Regions from separate parts of the Arthrobacter sp. 10T416 genome, predicted to be linked through region 1. Evidence: riboswitches for the same ligand, from Rfam matches in the RefSeq annotation. Region 1 holds a riboswitch; the other holds the start of a gene.
The links. A riboswitch is a leader RNA that binds a small molecule or an ion and turns the genes downstream of it on or off. The one in region 1 is predicted to bind glycine.

Region 1 (8,996 bases):
GTTTGCGGGTGCGGCGCTCAGGGTTTTAAAACTCCTGATCCGTCTCATGGGGGGACACACTATTGAATCGCGTGGAACGCAACGAGATGGTTACCCAGCACCTTCCGCTGGTTGGCTATCTCGTCTCTGATTTGTGCTCGAAGGCGTCCCACCTCTCGCGCGATGACCTGGCGTCGGCCGGGGCTGTAGCCCTCATTACGTCGGCCGACTCCTTCGACCCTGACCTGGGCGTACCTTTCGGCGCCTTCGCGCGCCGCCGCATCCTCGGCGCCTTCGCCGATGAAATGCGCGCCAGCGACTGGGCCACACGCTCCGCGCGCCGGCGGATCAAAGAGACCATGTCCGTCCAGGAAACCCTGGCCGCAGCCCTCGGCCGCACCCCGTCGGTGGACGAGATCGCGTCCGCCCTTGGCGTCCAGCAGAGTGTCGTTGAGGCTGCCCTCGCGGACGCCTCACGCACCCTCACCCCGCTGGACGACGCCGTCGTCGACACACTCGCCGCCGAGACCCTGTCCCCGGAAAGCTCCGTCCTCGCGGACGAACGGCTCCAGTACCTCCGGGCCGCCGTAAAATCCCTGCCGGAGCGGATGCGCTACGTTGTGGAGGAAATCTACTTCGGTGACCGGACCGTCAAGGACCTGGCCGCGGAACTCGGCTCGACGCACGCAGCCGTGTCGCAGCAGCGTGCCGAGGCAATCCGGCTGATGCGTGACGGCCTCACGGCCCACTACGCCGATGATCCGGACCAGGGCTACGAACCCCAGTCCCGCATCACCCCGCGCCGCCGGAACGACTACCTGGCACAACTGTCCGAGGCCACGGCCGGCGGTATCACCCGGGCACTCTTCCCGCAGGGCCCCATGCTCAACCAGGCAGTCTAGAACCTTCCGCCAGCTTAGTAAGCACACTTAGTAAGCTAATTGTGAAATTCCGCCGGAACCATCGAAAGCCCTCTCCTCCCTGGAGTAGCGTCTGAGGCATAACGCCGTACCAGCCGTTCCAATCAAGGAGGATGCATGAAAGCAACACCGACCCTGACGAGCAACCTGCAGGCCGTTCTCGTGGACCTCATCGAACTCCACGTCCAGGGCAAACAGGCCCACTGGAACATCGTGGGGACGAACTTCCGCGACCTTCACCTGCAGCTGGATGAAATCATTGAGGCCGCCCGCGGCTTCGCTGACGACCTTGCCGAGCGTATGCGCGCCCTCCACGCCCTCCCGGACGGCCGCAGCTCCACGGTGTCCAAGACCACCGCGCTCGCCGAATTCCCCACCGGCCTGATCAACACCAAGGACGCCATCGACAAGATCGTTGCCGCGCTCGAGGCCGCCGTTGGCACCATGCGCAAGGTCCACGACGAGGTCGACGAGGAAGACCCCACCACCGCGGACCTGCTGCACGAGTTCATTGCCAAGTTCGAGCAGTACGCCTGGATGGTGAACGCCGAGACGATGCGCGCCACCGCCAGCGTCACCACCCCCGACTCCAAGAAGTAGTTCGGGCCCTACGCCCATGCAGCGTCCGGCGCCGGGTTTCCCGGCGTCGGACGCTGGCGTTTAGCGCCGGGCGCACGGCGGCGGCCGCTAGGCCGCCGTCGGCACCCTCCGGAGCACGACGGCGGCCAGCACTGCCGCGCCGGCCATCAGTGCCAGGGCGATGGCGGCCGTGACGTGGACGCCGGAGTCGAATGCCGCCCGCGCGGCAGTCATCACGGCCTCGGCCGCGGGTCCGGGGAGGGTCTGGGCCAGCTCCGTAGCCCCGGCCAGGGTCTCGCCGGCCCGCGCGGTGGCCTCCGCCGGCGCCGTCCCCGCAGTGCCGGCCGGCAGTCGCAGGTTGTGCTGGTACGACGCCGTCAGGATGGAGCCAAGGACGGCCGTGCCGAGCAGTGAGCCAACCTCGTACCCGGTCTCGGAAATGGCGGCCGCGGCCCCGGATTTGGCTGCCGGCACGGACCCCAGGATCAGGTCGTTGGAAATGGTTTCGGCGGCTCCGACGCCCAGGCAGAGCACCAGCAGGGCCGCCAGCAGGATGCCGGGACCGGCGCTGTGGTCGCCCAGGGCCACCAGACCGTAGCCCGTGGCGCTCAGGACCAGGCCGCCGGCCACCACAAAGCCGGGCCGGACCTTGCGGACCAGGGGCACCACCAGCAGCCCGGCCACCACAGTGGCGACCAGTGCGGGGATCATGGCCATCCCGGACTCGGACGGCGACTGCCCCTCCAGCAGTTGCAGGTGCTGGGCGAGGAACAGGATAAAACCGTTGTAGGAAAACAGCGCCAGCACGTTGGCCGTAATGGCGGTGCTGAACACGGGGTTGCCGAAGAGGCTCAGATCCAGCAGGGGAGTGCCGGACTCGTCCGCTGCCAGCCGGCGCTGGCGGCGGACGAAGGCGTACCCCATCAGCAGGCCGTCGCCAAGGGCGGCGAGCGGTCCCGCTGCCATGCCCTCGGTGGCCAGGATTTTGATGCCGTAGACCGCCGGGGCCATGGCGAGCATGGACAAGGCGATGCTCGGCAGATCCACCCGGCCGGGGTTCGGGTCCCGGGATTCCGGGATCAGGGCAGGGCCGAGGACCAGCAGGGGCAGGATGATGGGCACCGCGACCAGCAGGACCGCTCCCCACCAGAGGTGTTCCACGAGCCACCCTCCGAAGATGGGCCCCAACGCGGCGCCACCGGAGAACCCCGCGGCCCAGACCGCCACGGCCAGCCGCCGGCGGTTGGGTTCGGGGAAGATGTTGCGGATCAGGGACAGCGTGGACGGCATCAGCATGGCGCCGAAGAAGCCGAGCCCCGCCCGCCCTGCGATCAGCCACTCAGCGGCGGGCGCGAAGGCTGTCACCGCGGAGACTGCCGCGAAACCGGCGCTGCCGATGAACAGCAGCCGCCGGCGGCCAATCCGGTCGCCCAGGCTACCCATCGCGACCAGCAGGCCGGCCAGGACCAGGGGGTATGTGTCGACGATCCACAGCAGTTCCACTCCGGAGGCGTCCAGGCTGCGCGCGATCGCCGGCAGCGCGAACGTGAGGGCGGTGTTATCCACGGCAACGAGCAGCACCGGAAACATCAGCAGGGCCAGGGCCAGCCAGTCGCGCCACGCCGGGCGCGGAGCGGAGGTGGTGCCGCGGGTGGTACCGGAGGTCGACGGGCGGTAGGAGACGGTCATCGAATAACTGTACCGTCTGGACGGTACAGTTAAGAAATTGGCGGTGCGCCGGGCATGATGGGAGCCATGGCCAGAAAACCCGTCGCCCGTGAAGCCGTCCTCGACGCCTTCGAGTCCCTGCTCATCACCGAGGGGGAGCGGGCCGCCACCCTCGACGCGGTAGCCAGGCTGGCCGGCGTCTCCAAGGGCGGTCTGCTGTACCATTTCCCCACCAAGGACGCCATGATCACGGTGCTGCTGGAGCGCCTGGACCGGCTCCTCGCCGACGACCTCGCCGCCATGGCCGCTGCGCCCGAAGGGGCCGCCGCGTACTTCATCAAGTCCTCGGTGTGGGCCGACACCCCACTGGACCGGGTCTTTGTGGCCGCCACCCGGCTGGCCGAAGTGGCACACGCCGAGACCCTGCAACGGATGGCAGGCGTGCAGGCGAGCTGGCTGGCCCTCCTCGCGGCGGACGTCGGCCCCGCGATGGCCAAGCCCGTTCTCTATCTGGGGGACGGGCTGTACTTCAATGCGATGCTCGCCCGGGGACCGGGCGGGGCGCCGACGGAAATGGCGGGCGACGTCGAAAGCCTGCTGGCCGCCGTCGAACGGCTGCGCGGCTGACGGGCGGGGCCGTATATGTCGCGGCTCCGGCGTCACTGGTTTGCGGACCTTGCCCCCGGCGTAGGACAATAAGTCTGTGACTATGGTCACGAGCAATTGAATATGCCTTTGATCTGCGGCGGGAGAGTTCTGCAAGTAGGTACAAGCAGGCGCCGTAGGAGCAAATCCTCCCCAGGAATCTCTCAGGCCCATGTACCGCCGCGGCAAGGCAACTCTGGAAAGTAGCACGTGCGTTATCTGACGCGACGTGCTCACCGACGGTGCAAGCGGAGCCCCGCATAGCGGCTGCGCGGAAACTCTCAGGTCCAATACAGAGCGGGGAGGAACCCGAATCAATGTGGCGTACCGTGCGCCGCCTTAGTTATGGAGTTCCTAGTGACTGTTACCTCAGCCTCCACGTCCTTCGTTGACCGGCATATTGGCGCCCGCCGCCAGGCCGACGTCGCCGCCATGCTCAAGGCAGTCGGCTACGACACCGTCAACGACCTTGTGGACACCGCCGTACCGAAGGACATCCGGCAGGATTCTGACCTGGCGCTGGGCGTAGCGCTCAGCGAAGTGGAAGTCCTCGCCGAGCTGCGCACGCTGGCCTCGAAGAACAAGACCGCCGTCCAGATGATCGGCCAGGGCTACTTCGACACCGTCACCCCGGCCGTCATCCGCCGGAACATCCTCGAGGCCCCGGCCTGGTACACCGCCTACACGCCCTACCAGCCGGAAATCTCCCAGGGCCGGCTCGAGGCGCTGCTGAACTTCCAGACCATGGTCCAGGACCTCGTGGGCCTGCCGATCGCCAACGCCTCGCTCCTGGACGAAGCCACCGCCGTTGCCGAAGCCGTCCTGATGATGCGCCGGGCCAACAAGAACAAGGCCGCCCACGACGGCAAGACCGTCCTCGACGCCGACTGCCTCCCGCAGACCATCGCGATCGTCAAGGGCCGCGCCGAGGCCCTCGGCTTCGAAGTTGAGGTCGCCGATCTGTCCAAGGGCCTGCCCAAGGGCGTTATCAACGGCGTCGTGCTGCAGCAGCCGGGCGTCTCCGGCCGCGTCTTCGACCACACCGCCGTCATTGCCGAGGCCAAGGAACGCGGCGCCCTCGTCACCGTGGCCGCGGACCTGCTGTCCCTGACCCTGATCACCCCTCCCGGCGAGCAGGGGGCCGACATCGCCGTCGGCTCCGCGCAGCGCCTCGGTGTGCCGCTGTTCTTCGGCGGCCCGCACGCGGCTTACATGGCCGTCCAGAAGGGCCTGGAGCGCTCCATGCCCGGCCGCCTGGTTGGCGTCTCCAAGGACAACGCCGGCATCCCCGCCTACCGGCTGGCGCTGCAGACCCGCGAGCAGCACATCCGCCGCGAGAAGGCCACGTCCAACATCTGCACCGCCCAGGCGCTGCTGGCCATCGTCGCGTCCTTCTACGCCGTCTACCACGGCCCCGACGGGCTCAAGGCCATCGCCGAGACCACCCACGGCCACGCCAAGACCATCGCCGCCTCGCTCCAGGCTGCCGGCCTGGACGTGCTGCACACCTCCTTCTTCGACACCGTCACCGTGTCCGTGCCGGGCAACGCCGCCGGAATCATCGCCGCCGCCGACGCCAAGGGCATCAACCTGCGCGCCATCGACGCCGACACCGTCGGTATCTCTGCTGACGAAGCCACGACGCCGGCGATCGTCGCCGACGTCGTCGCCGCCTTCGGCGCGACTGTCGTAGACAAGAATTCAGAGGATGCCGCAGGCTTCGCCCTGGACTCCGCCGTCGAACGGACCTCGGACTACCTGCAGCACCCGGTGTTCAACACCCACCGCTCCGAAACCCAGCTGCTGCGCTACATCCGGCGCCTCTCGGACCGGGACCTGGCCCTGGACCGCACCATGATCCCGCTGGGCTCATGCACCATGAAGCTGAACGCGACCGCCGAGATGGAAGCCGTCTCCTGGCCGGAGTTCGCCTCCATCCACCCGTTCGCCCCGGAGTCCCAGACCGCCGGCTGGCGCGAACTGATCGAGGACCTCGAGGCACAGCTGACCGAGATCACCGGCTACGACCAGGTCTCCATCCAGCCCAACGCCGGCTCCCAGGGCGAACTCGCCGGGCTCCTCGCGATCCGCGGCTACCACCTCTCCCGCGGCGACGCCCAGCGCACCGTCTGCCTCATCCCGGCCTCGGCGCACGGCACCAACGCCGCCTCCGCGGTCCTGGCAGGCATGAAGGTCGTAGTGGTGGCCACGGCCTCCGACGGTACGATCGACCACGCCGACCTGACCGCCAAGATCGAACAGCACCGCGACGCGCTGTCCTGCATCATGATCACCTACCCCTCCACCCACGGGGTCTACGACGCCGACGTCCGCGAAGTCTGCGACGCCATCCACGCTGCCGGCGGCCAGGTCTACATCGACGGCGCCAACCTGAACGCCCTGGTCGGCCTCGCGCAGCCGGGCCAGTTCGGCGGCGACGTCTCGCACCTGAACCTGCACAAGACCTTCTGCATCCCGCACGGCGGCGGCGGACCCGGCGTCGGCCCGGTCGCAGCCAAGGCCCACCTGGCACCGTTCATGCCGGGCAACGCCGCGGATCCCGCCAACGGCGCCGACGGCACCCCGATCTCCGCATCCCGCTACGGATCGGCCGGCGTGCTGCCGATCTCCTGGGCCTACGTGAAGCTCATGGGCGGTGCCGGCCTGACCGAGGCCACCAAGTCCGCCCTGCTCGCCGCGAACTACATCGCGACCCGGCTCAACGAGTTCTTCCCGGTGCTCTACACCGGTGAGGGCGGCCTGGTGGCGCACGAGTGCATCCTGGACCTGCGCGAACTCACGGCCAAGACCGGCGTGACCGCCGAGGACGTCGCCAAGCGCCTGATCGACTACGGTTTCCACGCCCCCACCCTGGCGTTCCCGGTGGCCGGCACCCTGATGGTGGAGCCCACCGAATCCGAGGACCTGGGCGAGATCGACCGGTTCATCACGGCCATGATCACCATCCGCAAGGAAATCGACCAGGTGGCCCACGGCGAATTCACCGTCGAGCACAGCCCGCTGCGCAACGCACCCCACACCGCCGCGGCCGCCGTGTCCACCGACTGGGACCGGGCCTACCCGCGCGAGCAGGCCGTGTTCCCGGTCCACACCCTCCGCCAGGACAAGTACTTCCCGCCGGTCGGCCGGATCGACGGCGCTGCCGGCGACCGTAACCTCATCTGCTCCTGCCCTCCCCTCGAAGCCTTCGAAGAGGACACCGCAGACCACTCCGCCACCTCCGACTCCGCCAACTAAGGACAGCCACCGATGACTGAGAACTACACGGCTCTGTACGAAGAGCACAAGAAGGCCGGCGCGTCCTTCACCGATTTCGGCGGCTGGCAGATGCCGCTGAAGTACACCTCCGAACTGGCCGAGCACCACGCCGTCCGCAACGCAGCGGGCCTGTTCGACCTCTCCCACATGGGCGAAGTCTGGGTCACCGGCCCGGACGCCGCCGCGTTCCTCGACTACGCCCTCGCCGGCAAACTCTCCGCCATGGCCGTGGGCAAGGCCAAATACTCGCTGATCTGCCAGGAAGACGGCGGCATCATCGATGACCTCATCACGTACCGCCGCGGCGACGAGAAGTTCCTCGTCGTCCCGAACGCCGGCAACGCCAAGGTGGTCGCCGCCGCGCTCGCCGAACGGGCTGCCAACTTCGACGTCACGGTAGAGGACGTCTCCGCCGAGACCTCCCTCATCGCGGTCCAGGGCCCCAAAGCCGAAGCAATCCTGCTCCGCCTGGTCCCGGCCGCCCAGCACGGGCTCGTCACGGAGCTGAAGTACTACGCCGCCGTCGAGGTCCCCTTTATGGTCGCCGGCACGAGCCAGGAGCTGCTGCTGGCCCGCACCGGGTACACCGGCGAGGACGGCTTCGAGATCTATGTCCCGAACGACGACGCCGCCGCCCTCTGGCAGGCGCTGCTCGCCATCGCCGAAGACGGCGAGTTGACACCGGCGGGGCTCGCATGCCGCGACTCGCTGCGCCTGGAGGCCGGCATGCCGCTCTACGGCAACGAGCTTTCCCGCGAGGGCAACCCTTACTCCGCTGGCCTGGGACCCGTCGTCGCGCTCTCCAAGGAAGGCGACTTCGTGGGCAAAGCAGCCCTGGCGGCATTGAAGGAAGCCGGCGCCGGGTCCACCACCGGGCGTAAGCTCGTCGGGCTCAAGGGCCTGGGCCGCCGGGCCGGCCGCGGCCACTACCCGGTCCTCAAGGACGGCGCCGTCGTCGGTGAAGTGACCTCGGGCCAGCCCTCGCCGACCCTCGGCTACCCGGTGGCCATGGCCTACGTCGACGTCGAGCTGGCCGAGCCCGGCACGGCCCTGGACGTCGACCTCCGGGGCAAGGCCGAGCCGTTCGAAGTTGTCGCACTGCCGTTCTACAAGCGCCAGAAGTAGCCCTCCGGTCCCGGAGCCGAGGCTGGCTCCGGGACCGTCCGGCCGCAGCGGTTCCCGAGTCCGGGACCGGCAGGCCCCGGTTTTCACGCGTGCTCGCTCGTCCCTCGCTTAGACGCACGCTTTCGAAAACCGCGGCCAGCCAGCCCCTCAAGGTCAGCCGCCCTTCCGTTCCAAGCGCCATTGGGGGTGCATTGGAACTCCAAGGTGCTACACGAACGGCCACTGGTTCTTTCCGGAGAACTGTTGGCCCCGAAAACGGAACTGGATAGCGGCGGGGGAGGGGATTCCGGAAGCATGCGTCTAAGCGAGGAACGAGCGAGCATGCGGAGGAATCGCCTCCCCCGCCACCCCACCCGGCCACAGCTAACGTGGCCCATGACTTTCAAACGCAAAGGAAAAAACCATGGCAAAAGTTGCCCCTGAACTGCAGTACTCCGACGAGCACGAGTGGGTTGCCCGGGACGCGGGATCGAACACCGTGTCCATCGGCATCTCCGCCGTCGCCACTGACGCCCTCGGCGACATCGTCTACGTTGACCTGCCCGAGGTTGGTTCCGCGGTGACCGCCGGCGAGACCTGCGGCGAGGTCGAGTCGACCAAGTCCGTGTCCGACCTGTACGCACCCGTCACGGGCGAAGTGCTCGAGATCAACGACGCCGTCGTCGCTGATCCCGCGCTGATGAACAGTGATCCGTACGGTGCGGGCTGGCTGTTCAAGGTAGCCGTGGAGTCCGAAGGCCCGCTGCTGTCCGCACAGGAGTACGCATCCAAGAACGGCGGCGAGCTGTGAGCGGCGCCTCC
Region 2 (8,996 bases), on a different contig from region 1:
TGGCGTCCTGCCCGTACTCCGCCGTGATGAGGATGGGCAGGTGGTCGGAGGCGCCGCGGGGCAGCGTTTCGACGTTGTCAATCATCAGGCCCTGGGACGTGGCGAAATCAAAGTGGCCCTTGAACACCTTGTACCGGGTGTAGGTCCTCCGGTCGCTGAGCGAGAGTTCGTAGCCCGCGTCCTTCATCTGCTCCGTCAGGTACTTGGTGAAGAACGGATAGTTGAAGTCGCCCACCATCAGCGTCATCGGCCCGCCGCCCATGCTCAGCAGTTCCCCGTGCGCGGCGTGGATCTGGTTCCGGCGCAGGGAGTTCGAGGCCGTAAGCGGCGCGGCGTGGAAGGAGGCGATCACCAGGTCATGGTCTGTTTGGTTGTCCACCACCCGGGTGCCGATCAGCCGTTCGTGTGCTGGTGCCAGGACCCGGTCGTGCAGGGATTTCTTCAGCGCGAAGGTCTTGGTCTCGTAGGCGGTGAAACGGTCCTGGCGGTAGTAGATGGCCAGGCCCAGCCGGTTGCCTCGCGTGGCGTCCGCCAGCTGAAGGTCGCCGATGCTGTCCGGCAGGTCTTCGGTGTCGCACTCCTGGAGGCAGAGCGCATCGATTGCATAGCCGCTGGCCAGGGCTTCCAGTTCGCCGCTGGCCTTGTGTTTCCGGAGGTTGTAGCTGATTACTCGGATCAGGGGGAGCACCTCTTCGCACGATAGTCGGGGTAAGCCTGATCCCGAGTCTACCCAGTCCGGCCGGGGGAGGAGGCGATAGGGTGGTGGGGATTCTCTGATTGTTGCTGCGAAAGGGTCGACGTTGACTGCTGAATTACCGGTGCTGGCCGAGGGCGATTTCTACTACGAGGTGCTCGGCGGCGGGCGTTTCCGCTCCACCGTCCACGCCCAGGGCGCCTGGAACGAGCACGAACAGCACATGGCACCGGCGTCGGGCATTATGGCCGACTGCCTGGCCCGGCACGAGCCGCGCGATGACATGCGCATGGCCCGCATCAGCTATGAGATCCTCGGCCTCATCCCCGGCGGCGAATTCGAGGTCACCACCACCACGCTGCGCCCCGGCCGCACCATCGAACTGCTGCAGGCCGAGTTGGTTGCCGGCGGCCGCGTGGCCATCCGGGCGACGGCCTGGCGGATGGTGACCTCCGATACCTCGGCTGTCGCCGCGTTTGAAGATCCGCGGATCCCGGCACCGGAGAATTGCGAGCCGTACGACGCCGCCACGGTCTGGCCCGGCGGGTACATCGCCTCCCTGAGCATGCGGATCGCCGAGGGGCACCGTGCCGGTTCCGGAACCGTCTGGCTGCACACCGACTACCCGCTGACCGACCGGGCGGACAGCAGCGACCTCGCCCGGCTGATCGGACTGGTGGATACGGCCAACGGCATTGCCGCCCGGGTTCCGCCGGGAAAGGGCAGCTACGCGTTCCCCAACCTGGACCTCCAGATCCACATGTACCGGCGGCCCGAGGGCGAGTGGCTTGGCCTGGACAACGAGGTCTCCTTCGGTACGGACGGCATCGGCCTGACCTCCACCGTGCTGCACGACCTCACGGGACCGTTCGGGCGAGCCGAACAGATCCTGACGCTGCGGAAGAGCTGACCGGCGGCCGCGGCGCCGGCTAGTGGAAAACGAGCCAGCCGACGACGGTGGCCAGGCCGGTCAGGAACGCGCCCCAGAGGATGTCCGCGACCACGATCGCCAGCGGCCAGTTTTTCAGGGTGGCGGCGTTGGTGAGGTCATAGGTTGCATAGGCGAAGCCGCCCAGCGCGGCGCCGTAACCCAGCGCCGTCAGCCAGCTGCCGCCGTCGAGCGCGGGCCGGAGGGCAAAGAAGAGGATCCCGGCGATGTACAGCACGTAGAACACCACGGCGTACCCTAGATGGGGCTTGTCCGACATCAGGTGGCCCAAGTGCCGGCGGTAGAACTTGTTCATCGACTTGAGCCAGACGGCGTCGATGACGGCGAACGCGGCGGCTACCACCAGGAATTGCAGAATGACCATAAGGGAGCATAACAACATGCAGCAGGCCGCGGCGGGACCCCGGAACCTGACGGTGTTCCGGCAGGATCACTCCCTCGGCCCGGCGGCGGACCTCGACTTCGCCCTGACCCTTCTGCAGCGGGTCAAGACCGGGTCCCTGGTCCCCCTGCTGCGGCTCTACCGGCCCGCCCCCACGGTGGCGTTCGGCCAGCGTGACACCCACTTGCCCGGCTTTGACGCCGCCACCCTGGCCTGCCGGGAACTTGGTTTCGAACCGCTGGTCCGGAAGGCCGGGGGCAGGGCCGCCGCGTACCACGAGGGCACCCTGGTGATCGACCACCTGGAGCCCCATGCTGACGCGATTGCCGGGGCCAAAGGCCGGTTCTCCCTCTTCGGCGAGCTGCTGGCGCAGGCCCTGCGCGACGCCGGGGTGGCGGCCGCTGTCGGCGAGATTCCGGGGGAGTACTGCCCGGGCGAATTCAGTGTCCACGGCCGGGATCCCCTGGTCCCGGAGCACCCCATCAAGCTGGTCGGCACCGCCCAGCGAGTGGTGGCCGGCGGCTGGCTGTTCAGCTCCGTGATCATCGTGGAGAACTCCGCGCCCATCAGGGCAGTCCTCGAGGCGAGTTACGCCGCGCTGGGCCTTGACTGGGACCCGGCCACCGCCGGCGCCGCCGATGACCTGGTCCCGGGCCTGGACGTGCCCGCCGTGGAGGCAGCCGTACTGGCCGCCTACGCCCGGTACGCCACGCTCGACGACGGCGACTTCGGCGCCCTGCTGCCCTAACGGCCGAGACGGCTCACGCTGGGCGGGCGGCCAGGAGCTGTTCGCGCAGGATATCGGCGTGCCCGCAGTGCTGGGCCAGTTCCCGCAACAGGTGCAGGTAAACCCACCGCAGCGGCAGCGGGCCGCGCCTGTTTCCGGTCACCAGGTGGTCCAGGGCGAGAGGTGCGGCGCGCTCACGCGATTGGGCGCAGGCTTCCCGGTACGCGGCCTGGACGCCGGCGATCGAGTCATCGGGAGCCAGGATGAAGGACTCGTCCGGGGTGGCCGGAATACCGATGTCCTGCCGGCTGCGGCGGGTGATGGCCTCGTCGAACCAGACCTTCTCCACGAACGTGGCGTGCTTGACCAGCCCCAGCAGCGTGGTGCGGGAGGTGACCAGGGACGCGCGGGCCTCCTGTTCGGTCATTCCGTCCAGGCAATCGTGCAGCGCGGCCCGGTGTTCGTCGAGGAATGCGTCGAACTGCGTCCGCAGATCCGCGGCGAAAATACCGGGCTCCGTGCTGGGGTGATGGCTCATAGGGCCACATCCTAATAGCACCCGGCCCGGCACCGGCCCCTGCGGCCCCTCCGGCCCGGCCGGTGCTATCCGCCCGGAGGACCTACCGGCGGGTAGCGCCAGAACGCGGGCTGCGTCACAAATCCGGCGGTTTGACTTTCCGGCGTGATCCATCCCACACTGAATCCGCCGGACAATCCTTCCGAGGAGGTCCCGGCGATCATGTTTGGCGGTTACCGGCCCGAGCCAGGGCACGGCAACCATGACGACGCGTTCTTGCCCGGAGCCACCCTCCGCAGCGCCGCGCCACCCCCTATAAGTAAACAAGCCTATGATCTGCGGCGGGAGAGTCCTGCCGGTACATGCAGCAGGCGCCGTAGGAGCAAATCCTCCCCAGGAATCTCTCAGGCCCACGTACCGCCGCGGCGAGGCAACTCTGGAAAGCAGCCGGATCATTTCCCGGCTCACCGACGGTGCAAGCGGTTCCTGCGGGGGCAGGTACGCGGAAACTCTCAGGTCCAAGACAGAGCGGGGAGGAACCCGAATCATCGTGGCACCAGCCACTTGAACGATGGAGTTCCTTATGACGATTCAGCGACCACCTTCCACCATGGTTGAAGCTCCCCACCTCGAGCGGCAGCTCAGCAACCGGCACATCCAGCTCATCGCGATCGGCGGCGCCATCGGCACGGGCCTGTTTATGGGCTCGGGCAAGACCATCTCCGCGGCCGGCCCCTCGGTCATTTTCGTCTACATGATCATCGGCTTCATGCTGTTCTTCGTCATGCGGGCCATGGGCGAACTGTTGCTCTCCAACCTGCACTACAAGTCCTTCAGCGATTTCGCCGCCGATCTGCTGGGCCCGTGGGCGGGCTTCTTCACCGGGTGGACGTACTGGTTCTGCTGGGTGATCACCGGCATTGCCGACGTTATTGCCATTGCCGGGTACTCCCAGGAACTCTGGCCCGGCCTGCCCCTCTGGATTCCGGGCCTGGTCACCATCGCGATCCTGCTGCTGCTGAACCTGACCACCGTCAAGGCCTTCGGCGAGACCGAATTCTGGTTCGCGCTGATCAAGATCGTCGCGATCGCGGCGTTGATTGTTGTGGGCCTGTTTATGATCTTCAGCGGGTTCAGCTCCGACGCCGGACCCGCGACTTTCAGTAACCTCTGGAGCCACGGCGGCTTCTTCCCGAACGAGTTCATGGGCTTTGTGGCCGGCTTCCAGATCGCCGTCTTCGCCTTCGTCGGCATCGAACTGGTCGGCACCACCGCAGCCGAGGCCAAGGACCCCGAGAAAAACCTGCCGCGGGCCATCAACTCCATTCCGATCCGTGTCCTGCTGTTCTACGTCGGCGCACTTATCATCCTGATGTCGGTCACGCCGTGGACCCAGTTCGCCGCCGGACACAGCCCGTTCATCGCCATGTTCTCCCTGGCCGGCCTCGGCGCCGCCGCCACCGTGGTCAACCTGGTGGTCCTGACCTCGGCCATGTCCTCGGCCAACTCCGGGATTTACTCCACCTCCCGCATGGTCTACGGCCTCGCCCAGGAAGGTGACGCCCCCGCCCGCTTCGCAGCGCTGTCCCGCCGCAAGGTTCCGCAGAACGCCTTGTTCCTTTCGTGCGTGCTGCTGCTCTCCGGCGTCGTGCTGATGTACGCGGGGGAGAACATCGGCAAGGCCTTCGAAATGGTTACAACCGTCTCCGCCGTCTGCTTCGTCTTCGTGTGGTCCATCATCCTGGCCAGCTACCTGGCCTTCCGCAGGCGCCGCCCGCAGCTGCACGATGCCTCGAAGTTCAAGATGCCCGGCGGCGTGCCCATGGTCTGGGTCGTCTTCGCCTTCTTCGCCTTCGTGCTCTGGACGCTGACCACGCAGCCGGACACGCTGTCGGCCCTGCTGGTGACGCCGGTCTGGTTCATCATCCTCGGCGCCGCATGGCTGGTCCTGCGCCGCCGTCCGGTGCACCTGGCCCGTTACGAGGCCTTCAAGGCCGAACTCCAGTCCGAGCAGGATGAAGCTGCCGGTTCCCGGAAGGTGGATAGCCTGTGAGCACCGCAGCAACCCCACAGTCCGGCGGCCCCGCAGCTGTACAGCGGGAGGAGCCCGGCGCCGAGTTCGTCCTCACCCTCGACTGCGCCGAATCACCCGGCATCATCAACGCGGTGTCCAAATTCCTGCTGGACCACGGCTGCAACATTGTGGACATCAAGCAGTTCGGCGACCGGCTCGTGGAGCACTTCTTTATGCGCGTGCACTTCGTCTCAACCGGCACCGCGGCGGACGTCGAGGAGCTCCGGCAGGATTTCGCGCCGGTCGCCGCCGAGTGGGCGATGACCTGGCGGCTGGAACGCCACGGCCGGAAGCAACGGATCCTCGTTATGGTCTCCAAATACGGGCACTGCCTGAACGATCTTCTCTTCCGCGCCAGAATCGGTGAACTCCCGGTCGAGATTGTCGCCGTCGTGTCCAACCACCCGGACCACGAGGGCCTGGTCACCTGGCACGGGATCCCCTTCCACCACGTGCCCGTCAGCCCCGCGACCAAGCCGGAGGCGGAAGCAACGCTCCTGGACCTGGTGGAGGCGTACAACGTGGAACTTGTGGTCCTCGCCCGGTACATGCAGGTCCTCAGCGACAACCTCACGGCCAGGCTCGCCGGCAGGGCCATCAACATCCACCACTCCTTCCTGCCGAGCTTCAAAGGAGCCAAGCCCTACCACCAGGCTTACGCCCGCGGCGTCAAGACTGTCGGGGCCACGGCGCACTACGTGAACTCGGAACTGGATGAGGGGCCGATCATCGCCCAGCAGGTCATCGAGGTGGACCACACCTATACCCCGGAGGACCTCGTCGCCGTGGGCCGGGACGCCGAATGCAAGGCCCTGACGAACGCCGTCCGCTGGCACTCCGAGGGGCGCATCATCCTCTCAGGGAACCGCACCGTCATCCTGCGCTGACCCGCGCCCGCCTGCCCAAATTCTGGAGTTCCCTGTGAAGACCCACCTTCCTCTGTCAACCGCGTCCCATGCCCCGTCCGCCCAGCCGGATTGCGCCCCGGCAGACACCACACTGCCGGCGCGGCTGGAAATCATTCCCACCTCCGGCATCGTCACCAGAGTCCAGGCCGGACTTGCGCCGGGGGCGGCGCTGACCGTGACCTGCCTTCCCCATCACGGTGTCCAACCCACCCTGGAAACAGCCGTCCAGCTGCGCGGGCTCGGCTACAGCGTGGTCCCGCATCTGGCGGCGAGGAGCCTTGAAAGCCGGGCGCAATTGGCCGGCATCCTCACCGAGTGCCGGACCGCGGGGATTACCGAGGTTTTTGCCGTCGGCGGTGATGCCGCGCAGCCGGCCGGCCCGTACCAGAACAGTGCACGGCTCCTGGAGGACATCGCCGATTTGTCCGGCGGGTCCATGTCGGCCGGCGTTGCCGGGTACCCGGAAGGGCATCCCGGGCAAAGCCAGCTGTACATGCTGGATGCGCTGCTGGAAAAACAGCACCTCGCCACCAGCGTGGTGACGCAGATGTGCTTCTCGGCGGCCCGGATCAGTTGGTATGTCGAGTTGCTCCGCCGCGAAGGCGTCACCCTTCCGGTGTGGGCCGGCGTCGCCGGGTCCGTTCCACGGACCAAGCTCATTTCGCTGGCGACCAAGATCGGGGTGGGACCGTCCCTGCGGTTCATCAGCCGCAAGGGCCCGCTGGCCCGGCGGCTCCTCGACGGCGGCAACTACTCGCCCAGCCGCCTCGTGGCCGAATTGTCGGCGGCGCAGCCGGCCCTGGCGGGCGTCCACCTCTATACATTCAACAACCTGGAACCGTACGCGGCCGCCGGCGTAACGGCGGCTTCTGGAACGGCGGCGCCGGTGGAGCGGCAGCCATGACCGCGCCGGCCGGCGACCCCAGGCAGCTCCCGCGTACCGGGTGGCGGCTGCCGTGGGCAGCCCTGCCGCGCGGCCTGCCGGTACGGATCACGGCCGGCGGCCGTTACCTGGGGCCGGGAACCGTGGACGGGTCGACGCCGGACGGTGCGGTGATGTGGGTCCGCTTCAACGGCCTCGAGGGCCGCCGTATGTTCCACCGCGACGACACGGTGTTCGTCGAAGTGGGCTAGTCGAAGTCGGCTGGGCGGCGGTGGCGGCCCGCGGCGCTGTCAGTGGCCGCGGGCTATCCACTCCTCCAGGTGCGGCGCCTCGGCGCCCACCGTCGTCGAATCGCCATGACCGGTGCGCACCACGGTGTCTGCGGGCAGCGTGAGCAGCCGGTCGCGGATGGACCCGATGATGGTGGGGAAGTCGCTGAAGGACCGGCCGGTGGCGCCCGGACCGCCCTGGAAGAGCGTGTCACCGGTGAAGACGGTTCCCTCGGCGGGCAGGTAGAAGCTCACCGAGCCGGGGGAGTGGCCCGGGGTGTGCAGTGCTTCGAGGCGGGCCCCGGCCACCTCGAACGTGTCGCCGTCGTCAATGCCGTGCTCCGGTTCGGTCCCGGGGAAGACGCGGTCCCACAGCATCCAGTCCTGCTGGTTCAGGTAGACCGGGGCGTTGACCAGGCTGCGGAAGGCGCCGACCGCTGCGATGTGGTCGTCGTGGCCGTGGGTGAGCAGGATGGCCTTGACGTTCCGGCCGGCGACGGCGGCCGCGGTGGCGCCGGCGTCGTGGGCGGGGTCGATCACCACGCATTCCTGGTCGTTGCCGACGATCCAGACGTTGTTGTCCACGTCCCATGTGCCGCCGTCGAGCGAGAACGTCCCGGACGTGACCAGGCGGTCGATCCGCAGTGCTCCGCCGCTCACAGTTCCACCACCGAACGCAGCACGGCACCGTCGTGCATCTTGTCGAAGGCGTCCTCGATCTGGTCGATGGTGATCCGCTCCGTGACGAAAGCGTCGAGGTCGAGCCTGCCCTGCCGGTACAGGTCGATCAGCATGGGGAAGTCGCGGGATGGGAGGCAGTCGCCGTACCAGGAGGACTTCAAGGCACCGCCGCGGCCGAAGACGTCCAGCAGTGGCAGTTCCAGGGTCATCTCCGGGCTGGGAACACCCACCAGGACCACGGTGCCGGCGAGGTCGCGGGCATAAAACGCCTGCTTGTAGGTCTCCGGGCGGCCGACGGCGTCGATCACGACGTCGGCGCCGAAGCCGCCGGTCAGTTCGCGGATCGCCTCGACCGGATCCACGCCGGAGGAGTCCACGGTGTGGGTTGCGCCGAGCTCCTTGGCGCGATCGAGCTTCTTGGCGTCGATGTCCACCGCGATGACAGTGGTGGCGCCGGCCAGGGCCGCGCCGGCCACGGCCGCCACGCCCACTCCGCCGCAGCCGATCACGGCCACGGAATCGCCGCGGCCGACGTTGCCGGTGTTGATGGCGGCGCCGAGGCCGGCCATCACGCCGCAGCCGAGCAGGCCGATGGCGGCGGGGTCGGCGTCGGGGTCCACCTTGGTGCACTGCCCGGCGGCCACCAGGGTTTTCTCGGCGAAGGCGCCAATGCCGAGCGCAGCGGTGAGCTCCGTGCCGTCCGCCAGGGTCATCTTCTGGGTGGCGTTGTGCGTGTTGAAGCAGTACTGCGGCTCGCCGCGGCGGCACGCGCGGCACTCGCCGCAGACAGCGCGCCAGTTCAGGACAACCCGGTCACCGGGGGCAACGTCGGTCACGCCGGGCCCCACCGCGCTGACCACCCCGGTGGCCTCATGGCCGAGCAGGAACGGGAAGTCGTCGTTGATGGCGCCC

Region 2: it holds a riboswitch for glycine, as region 1 does, so the genes downstream of both, cycA (D-serine/D-alanine/glycine transporter) here and gcvP (aminomethyl-transferring glycine dehydrogenase) in region 1, are expected to answer to the same signal.

What each region holds. Positions count from the first base shown of each region.
Region 1 is NZ_JBFTHI010000004.1:13,834-22,829, forward strand. Features, by position in the region: gene AC1DBE_RS06495 (sigma-70 family RNA polymerase sigma factor) at 63-881, shown strand; gene AC1DBE_RS06500 (Dps family protein) at 1,017-1,499, shown strand; gene AC1DBE_RS06505 (MFS transporter) at 1,587-3,167, opposite strand; gene AC1DBE_RS06510 (TetR/AcrR family transcriptional regulator) at 3,234-3,773, shown strand; glycine riboswitch at 3,883-3,981, shown strand; glycine riboswitch at 3,983-4,097, shown strand; gene gcvP (aminomethyl-transferring glycine dehydrogenase) at 4,137-7,049, shown strand; gene gcvT (glycine cleavage system aminomethyltransferase GcvT) at 7,062-8,195, shown strand; gene gcvH (glycine cleavage system protein GcvH) at 8,599-8,985, shown strand.
Region 2 is NZ_JBFTHI010000001.1:512,854-521,849, reverse strand. Features, by position in the region: gene AC1DBE_RS02370 (endonuclease/exonuclease/phosphatase family protein) at 1-676, opposite strand, end outside; gene AC1DBE_RS02365 (thioesterase family protein) at 801-1,604, shown strand; gene AC1DBE_RS02360 (DUF2177 family protein) at 1,624-2,007, opposite strand; gene AC1DBE_RS02355 (lipoate--protein ligase family protein) at 2,024-2,773, shown strand; gene AC1DBE_RS02350 (DinB family protein) at 2,787-3,290, opposite strand; glycine riboswitch at 3,602-3,699, shown strand; gene cycA (D-serine/D-alanine/glycine transporter) at 3,853-5,322, shown strand; gene purU (formyltetrahydrofolate deformylase) at 5,319-6,230, shown strand; gene AC1DBE_RS02335 (methylenetetrahydrofolate reductase) at 6,265-7,155, shown strand; gene AC1DBE_RS02330 (hypothetical protein) at 7,152-7,385, shown strand; gene AC1DBE_RS02325 (MBL fold metallo-hydrolase) at 7,425-8,063, opposite strand; gene AC1DBE_RS02320 (S-(hydroxymethyl)mycothiol dehydrogenase) at 8,060-8,996, opposite strand, start outside.